DNA from 2 places in the Janthinobacterium sp. BJB301 genome. Region 1 is predicted to be linked to the other one. Evidence: predicted binding sites of a transcription regulator. Region 1 holds the regulator's gene; the other holds the start of a gene.
What was found. The regulator FNR, encoded in region 1, switches genes on or off when oxygen is low (the NO sensors DNR and NnrR bind a similar motif). The targets are predictions, from matches to a motif close to TTGATNNNNATCAA.
Positions count from the first base shown of each region.

Region 2: a site for FNR is predicted at 1,762-1,775, ahead of CSQ91_RS06450 (serine protein kinase). Genes of this name have one in related genera too.

Region 1 is NZ_PDZJ01000004.1:60,949-65,159, reverse strand. Features, by position in the region: gene CSQ91_RS22330 (response regulator) at 1-1,234, opposite strand, end outside; gene fnr (fumarate/nitrate reduction transcriptional regulator Fnr) at 1,484-2,242, shown strand; gene CSQ91_RS22320 (FixH family protein) at 2,246-2,770, opposite strand; gene ccoG (cytochrome c oxidase accessory protein CcoG) at 2,873-4,211, opposite strand, start outside.
Region 2 is NZ_PDZJ01000001.1:1,500,896-1,505,106, forward strand. Features, by position in the region: gene CSQ91_RS06450 (serine protein kinase) at 1-1,575, opposite strand, end outside; gene CSQ91_RS06455 (S1 family peptidase) at 1,832-3,013, shown strand; gene CSQ91_RS06460 (hypothetical protein) at 3,184-3,531, shown strand; gene CSQ91_RS06465 (catalase) at 3,621-4,211, opposite strand, start outside.

The DNA of each region.
Region 1 (4,211 bases):
TGGTATTGCCCAGCAAATACACCATGCCCAGCACGGCATTGAGGGGCGTGCGGATTTCATGGCTCATGTTGGCCACGAAATCGCTCTTGGCACGGTTGGCCGCCTCGGCCCGGTCGCGTTCCTGCTCCAGCTCCGCCGCGCGCGCTTCGAGTTCCTGCTGAAGGCGGTCGCGTTCGCTCATCAGGCCGTTGAACGCTTCCGTCAGTTCGCCGATCTCGTCGCGCTGCTGTACCGGCACGGGGGTGAAACGGCTGCCGCTGGTGCGCAGGGCCAGCAGGGTGTCGCGCAGGCGCACCAGCGGCGACAGCAGGCGTACGGTGACCAAGCCCAGAACAAAGGCGGCCAGCAGCGAAGCGAGGATGCTCCACAGCACCAGCCGGTACAGTACGCCATCGAACGGTTCGAAGGCATCCTCGACGGGCAGCGAGGCGGCCAGCAGCCAGTTCACGGATTTCAGGCGCTTGAAGCTGTTGACGGCCGTGATGCCGCGGCTGTTGGTGCTGACCATGCTGCCTTCGCCATCCTCCTTCAGCAGCTGGGTGGTCGTCAGGTTGGCGTTCGGCTTGCGCGGCTGCAGCAAACGGCTGGTATCGGGGTGCAGCACGTAGCGCGGCACGGCGCCGCGCGTGAGGATGAAGTAATAGCCGCTCTTGCCGATCTTTTCCGAGCGCAGGCGGCCCAGCAGATTGTCCTTGTACAGGCGCAGCACGCCGATCACCACGCCGGCCACCTGGCCATCGGCGGCCAGCACGGGCGCCACCATCTGCACGATGGGCATGCCGCTCGACTTGCCCAGCATCGGCTCGGTAATCATGGGCTGGCGCGTGCGCAGGACGGTCTGGAAATACTCGCGCTCGGCGACGTTGATGCCGGCGCGCCCCGTCACTTCCGGCATGTCGGCCACGATGGCGCCATGCGCGTCGAGCACCAGCACGTCGTCGAACAGCACCAGCATCGAGCGGCGCGCATAGTATTCGCGCAGTTTGGCGGGCTGGGCGATCAGTTCCGGCGGCTGCTGCCTGGCCGTCAGGGTGACAATCTGCAGCAGCATGCCCAGCTTGTCGTCGAGCTCGGCAGCGGTGCGGCTGATCAGCGATGACTGCTGGCTCAGCAGTACTCGGGTGAAGTCGTCGCGCATGTGCTGCACCTGGATCATGGTGACCAGCGCGATCATGGCGATCGAGGTCAGGCTGGTGGCCAGCGCGACTTTTGCTTTAATGCCGAGAGGCTTCATGATTTCCTTTTCAGTGCCGGGCGGCACAGGCGGCAGATAATGCTGTCAGGAATTTTCCTATCAATACCCCAGCTTGGCAAGCGCCGCCGCGCAAATTGCCCGCCCCGTATGGGCTTTTGACGATGTTGCCATATAATTAAAGGCTGGACGTCGTTTATTCGCCGAATTTACGGTGAAATTGGCATACGGCAACCCTGTATGCAGCTGTATGCAGTAAACTTGTTGTTGCATTTTCTAAAAGGTACCGACATGACTGAAGCGCTACTCACTCCCACCTTGCCCACCGTGAACGTGGAGGCGTTGCGTGCACGATGCTCGACCTGCAGCATGCATCAATTGTGCCTGCCGATGGGCCTCGATGTGGGCGACATGGATAGGCTGGACCAGATCATCGGCCGCCGCCGCAAGATCGTGCGTGGGGCCTCGCTGTTCCGCATCGGCGACTCGTTCCAGAATCTGTACGCGATCCGCCTCGGGCACTTCAAGACCTACCAGATCAATCCGGGTGGCGAAGAGCAGGTGACGGGTTTCCAGATGGCCGGTGAACTGCTGGGCATGGATGCCATCAGCGCCGACCGCCACCACTGTAATGCGGTGGCGCTGGAAGACAGTGAAGTGTGTGAAATTCCGTTTTCCAGCCTGGAACAATTGCTGGGCAATATGCCGACCCTGCTGCGTCATTTCCACCGCATGATGAGCCAGGAAATCACGCGCGAGCAAAGCGTCATGCTATTGCTGGGCAATATGCAGGCGACTCAGCGTTTTGCCGCCTTCATCGTCAACCTGGCGTCGCGCTATGAAGCACGCGGCTATTCGGGCAGCAATTTCCAGTTGCGCATGTCGCGTGAGGAAATCGGTAACTATCTGGGCCTGACCATCGAAAGCGTCAGCCGCTTATTGTCGAAATTCAAGAAGGAAGGCTGGCTGCGCGTCTCGAACCGCGAGATCGAAATCCTGCAGCCGGCCAAGTTGAAAGCCATTACGGCCGGCACGGACGTCTGCAAATAAGACTTACAGTTCCTCGTCCGCATGTAGCGCGATGCTGCGTTGCAGGGGCCAGGTCCAGATGCCGGACAGGCGCCACTCGCGTTTGTCGTTTTCCACCAGCACTTGCCAGCGGCTGCGTTCGAGCATCGGCAGTGCTACGGAAAAATTGCCGGCCGCATCGGGCTGCACCAGCAGCTTGATATCCTTTTCCGGCAGGGTCGCATGCGCCAGGTGCAGCAGCAAAGGCGCCTGATAGGCCTTGCCGAAGCTGTGCACGGAACCACTGAGGCGCGCTGCAGCCACGTCATATGACAGGCGCGTATCCATGGCCAGGTCGCTGGCGATCGTGTCGCGCTTCAAATCCTGGTTGATCGCCTTGCCCTGCTTGTAATAATCGCCCACCACCAGCGCATCGGGCTGCGTAAACGCGATATAGCCCATGAAGCTGCCGACGACCACGGACAGGCCGGGACCGATCATCAGCAGCCATGGCCAGCGATGCTTGTACCACGGTGCAACGGGTGCTTGCAGTTTCAGACTGTCGGACATGATATTTCTCCTGTTTAATCAGCCAGTCCCCGCATGGGGACCGGCCTTCCTGCAACTTCGTGGCGGCGGCGAGGGCACCCGGTCCCCGTCCGCCTTTCCTTGTTAACGTGGCACGATGAATACCGCGCTTTCACGCACATGCAGCGATGGATCGTCCAGCGATTGCAATTCGATCGCAATCTTGTTTGAGCCCTTCTCGCCGACGCCGTGCGGCACGCGCAGGCGGATCGGCCAGCCCAGCGTTTCCGTCGGCTGCAAGGTCACTTCTTCGCGCGTCAGCAAGGTCAGGCCCGGCAAGCCGGAAGCGCTGATTTTAAAATGCTGGCTTTGCTCGGACGTATTCATGATCTGCAGGCGGTAGACGTTTTCGATCATGCCGTCCTCCACTTCGCGTCCCATCGAACCGCGGTCGCGGATCACGTCCATTTTCAGGGGCGTGCGCAGGGCCAGCGAGGTACACACGGCGATGATGATCAGGGCCAGGATGGAAGTGTAGATCAAGACGCGCGGGCGCATGGCGCGCTGGCGTATCTGCTTCGAATTGAAGTTGTTTTCCATCGCATGGTCGGTGCTGTAGCGTATCAGGCCACGCGGCCGCTCGACCTTGTCCATCACGCTGTTGCAGGCATCGACGCAGGCGGCGCAGCCGATGCATTCATACTGCAGGCCGTTGCGGATATCGATGCCGGTCGGACACACCTGCACGCACAGGGTACAGTCGATGCAATCGCCCAGCTTGTCGTTGTTGCCGGCCTTCTTGCTCATGGCGCCACGCGGTTCGCCGCGCTTGGCATCGTAGGTGATGATCAGCGTGTCCTGGTCGAACATGGCGCTCTGGAAGCGCGCGTAGGGGCACATGTATTTGCACACCTGCTCGCGCAGCCAGCCCGCGTTGCCGTAGGTTGCCAGGCTGTAGAACAAGACCCAGAACCATTCCCAGGGACCGAAATTGAGGGTGGTGACCGACTGCGCCAGTTCCTTGATCGGCGTGAAGTAGCCGACAAAGGTAAAGCCCGTCCACAGGGCGATGGCGCCCCATACCAGGTGCTTGGCCGTCTTCTTGAAGGCCTTGCGCACGGAAGGGCCCTGCTTGTCGAGGGCCATGCGCGCGCTGCGCGTGCCCTCGATGCGGCGTTCGACCCACAGGAAAATTTCCGTGTATACCGTTTGCGGGCAGGAGAACCCGCACCACACCCGCCCGGCAATGGCCGTGACGAGGAACAACAAATACGCACAGATGATCAGCAGGGCCGCCAGATAGATGAAATCCTGGGGCCACAGCACGACGCCGAAAATGTAGAACTTGCGCGTGGTCAAATCGAACAGCAGGGCTTGCCTGCCATTCCAGGTCAACCACGGCAAGCCGTAGAACGCCAGCTGGGTAAGCCATACGCATACCCATCGCCAGGTAGCGTAGCGTCCTTTGGCCTCGCGAGGGTAG
Region 2 (4,211 bases), on a different contig from region 1:
GAGCATGGCTTCGACTTCATCGAGATATTTGTTCAGCAAGTCTTGCGCTTCTTGCTCGAACGACACGAACAGGGCCTTGTGCACGTCAGCCTTGACCCAGCGGTTATAGAAATCCTTGCGCGTGAGCACCAGGTAATCGACCCACTTGCGCTTGCGCCGTGGTTCGATGCGCGCATCGTTTTCAATGCCGTCCTTCAGGGCCAGCAGCACGTCCATGGTGGACAGGCTGTTGCGCTGGGCGGAAATGATGGCGTGCGACAGGGCATTGATGACGAAACGGGGCGACACGCCCGACAGGCCCTCGTCGGGCGCCTTGTCGCGCTCGCGCATGCGGCGGATGTCGGCCGGCTGCAAGTCGTCCACGTCTTCATCGGCGTAGATGCGCAGTTTCTTGACCAGCTCGGCCTCCTTGTCCTCGCCTTCGGGCAGACGGCTGAGGATGGCAAACACGGCCGCCGCATGCAGCACGTGCGGATCGAGGTGTACGTCGCGGAAGGCGGGCGCGGCCGCCAGGATCAACTTGCGGTAGATGCGTGCTTCCTCGCGGTAATTGAGCGTGTACGGCACTTGCACGATGACCATGCGGTCGAGCAGCGCCTCGTTTTCGCTTTCTTGCAGGAATTTGCGAAATTCGGCCAGATTCGTGTGCGCGAGGATGGTTTCGTCCAGATAGATCAGGGGAAAGCGCGACACCTTGACATTCTTTTCCTGCGTCAGGGTCAATAGTAAATAGAGGAATTCCCGCTTGACCTTGAGGATCTCGATCATTTCCAGCATGCCGCGGCTGGCCGCGTATACCGCGCCGGACCACGACCAGGCGCGCGGATCGCCTTCGTCGCCGTACTGCGCCACTTTCGACAGGTCGACGGAACCGACCAGGTCGGCCAGGTCGGCCGTGGTGGGATCGTGCGGCGCATACGTGCCGATGCCGCAGCGGCCCGCCTCGGACAGGTGGATGCGCTCGACGGGCATACGCAGGAAATCGCCTGCGTACTGTTCTTCCAGGCGGGCGCGGCAATGGGGGCACAGTTCGCCCTGCAGCTCGGCATCATAGCTGGCGCGAAAGTCGGCGCGCATGCTGTGCGGCACCAGATGCAGCGGCGATTCGTGCACGGGACAGCCGGCGATGCCGTACAGCGCGCCTTCGCTGCTGTGGCTGTATTCTTCCAGGCCCCGCTTGAGCAGGATCACCATGGTCGACTTGCCGCCCGACGGCGGGCCCAGCAACAGCAACATGCGCCGCCCCACCTCGGAACCGGCAGCGGCTGCCTTGAAATAGGCGGCAACCCGGTCGATCGCCTCGTCGATGCCGAACAGCTCGTCGTCGAACAGGCGGCAGCGGAAGCGCCCGTTGTCATCGGTCTGGCCGTTCCAGCGCATCATGTCCCACAGGTACTGGTGCGCGCTGCGCGTCAGCAGGGCCGCGCGACCGGGCAGGATCTGCTCGATGAAATCGGCAAAACTGCCGCCCCATGGGCGGATGCGGTGCTTTGCCGCCCAGGCCGCCATGCCGTGCACAAAACCCGCATGCTGGCCTGCTTGCTCGCCCGCAGGCGCGTCGTCGTGGCGTGTCATACCAGGGCTCGTCATTGTTTCCCCATCCATACCGTTGCTGCCGTGGAGCAGGCCCGGTTCCAGCCTGTCAGCCAAGTATACGGCGCCACCTCTGGCCGCACGCCTGATCTCGCTCAACCTTGACGAGGGAACTATTTTTATCCTCGCTGCCCCCGTTGGGGCAGGGCCGCCATGCGCCAGCGCAGTTCAATCCAGATCAATACCGGCCGGCGCGGTCCGTCCAGACTGATGGTTTGCGGCGACCCACGAGGAGAACATGATGATAGGCAACGAGAATGGTTTCAGTGCCCCGCCTGGCGGCAGCGGCAGGGGACAAAGCGCGGACGATGAAGAGGCCGTCGGCCAATTTTCCGCCCCTGGCGAAGACGATAATACGATCGAGAGCGCGTCCGTCTCGGACGTGCCCGACGCCTTGAGCGGCGTCAGCATGGAATTGCTGGAAATCAAGCGCAGCATCGAAGACGGCATGCGCCAAAGCATTTCCCAGGCGGGCGGCGTGCGTGCGGCCGACGCCTTCAGCGACGGCGGCAATATCCAGGGCGTGTCCATCGGCCTGGGCGAGGGCGCCAGCGACAGTTCGTCCGGCGAACCGGGCTTGCCGGCCCTGACCCTGTACGTGGCCGAACCCACTTCCGTCGACCGCGCCAAGGCCGCCATCGTTGGGGCCATGGGCGTGCGCGCCGTGTCCAGCGACAGGGTGCCCGTCAACATCGTCGTCACGGGCGTGATCGATGCGCAACCGCACCGCTTCCGTTTGCGCCCTGCGCCGGGCGGCGTGTCGGTCGGGCATTTCCGCATCACGGCCGGCACCATCGGCTGCCTGGCCGTGGGGCGCAGCGCGCCGCGCAACAGTCGTTTGATGATTCTTAGCAATAATCACGTGCTGGCCAATTCCAATGGCGGCGTGTTCAACGACTGCATCGTGCAGCCGGGCCCCATCGATGGCGGCCGCTGCCCGCAAGACCAGGTGGCCGTGCTCGAGCGCTTCGTGCCCATCAATTTCAGCGGCGGCGTCAACTTCGTCGATTGCGCCACCGGCTGGGCCTGGCCAGACCGCGTGCGACCCGAACTGGTCTACCTGAGCGGCGGCGTGCCGGCGTATTTCCGCATCAGCAATGCGCTGGTGGCGCCCGCGCTGGGCATGATGGTTGGCAAGTCCGGTCGCACGACACAGCTGACGCAGGGCCGCATCACGGGCCTGGGCGCTACCATCAACGTCAATTACGGCGGCGGCAGGATCGCCCTGTTCCAGGACCAGATCGCCATCACGGGCGTCAGCGGCGCATTCAGCGCGGGCGGCGATTCCGGCTCGTCCATCTGGACGTGGAACCAGCAGCGCAATCCCGTCGGCCTGCTGTTTGCCGGTGGCGGCAATATCACGTTTGCCAACCAGATGCGGCGGGTGGTGGTGGCGCTCGACATCAATTTATACACCTGAGCACGCTGCAAGGGCATGGCGCGGCGGCGTTGCGCCGCCTTGCATAACGCTGTCTTTTGCACGATGATGATATTTGTCAAGGGCAGCAGCCACGCATGGTACTGGCCGGCGAAGCGTGCTGCAACGCCGGATGGCCGGGTGTATCATGGAATGCATCAGGAGGGTCTGTTATGTCAAACAGTAAATTCGCACAATCGCCCCATGCCGTCTTCGAGGACGCCGCCATGCCGTATTTGCCGGATGATGCCTCTGGACAGGGAATGGGCGGCGCGGGCCAGGGATACTACGCCCCTGCCGCGCCCCCGGGCCGCCTGGAAGCGGCAAAGCGGCGCAACGAGCGGGCGCTGATGGCGATCGATGGCGTGGAAGGCGTCAGCCTGGGGCAGACGGCCGTGGGCAAGGAAGCGCTCGTCGTATATTTGCGCGACTCGTCCGTCAAGCGGCGCGTACCGTTGCAGGTCGAGGGCTATCCGGTGGAGACGAGCATCACGGGCCAGATCGATATCCAACGCTGGTAGGTAGGCGAGCCCGACGGCTAGGCCGCCGGGCTGCGCATAGCCGCAGGAAGACCTGTTGCCAGGCCTTCGGCTTCGCTTATCCGCCCGCCTTATTTGCTCAGGCGGCCGATCGCTTCAGCCACGCCCGCGCCATAGGCAGGGTCGCACAGGGTGCAGTTGCCGATGTGGCGTTGCTTGACTTGTTCCGAAGCGCCCGAGATGGCGCGCGCCGTGTTGTCGAACAAGGCTTGCTGCTGTGCCGGCGTCATCAGGCGGAACAGGGCACGCGGCTGCGAATAGTAATCCTCGTCGACACGGTGGTTCCAGTGGTCGGCCGCGCCTTCGATGCTCAGCGGCGGTTCGCGGAAATCGGGCTGCTCGGCCCATTCCTGCTCGCTGTTCGGTTCATAGCCCAAGGTTCCGCCCTGGTTGCCGTCGACCCGCATCTGGCCGTCGCGGTGATAGCTGTGGAACGGGCATTTCGGCGCGTTGACAGGGATATGGCTGTGGTTTACGCCGAGGCGGTAGCGCTGCGCGTCGCCATACGAAAACAGCCGGCCTTGCAGCATCTTGTCCGGCGAAAAGCTGATGCCTGGCACCACGTTGGCCGGGTTGAAGGCGGCTTGTTCCACTTCGGCAAAGTGATTGTCCGCATTGCGGTTCAGTTCCAGCACGCCCACTTCGATCAGCGGATAGTCGCC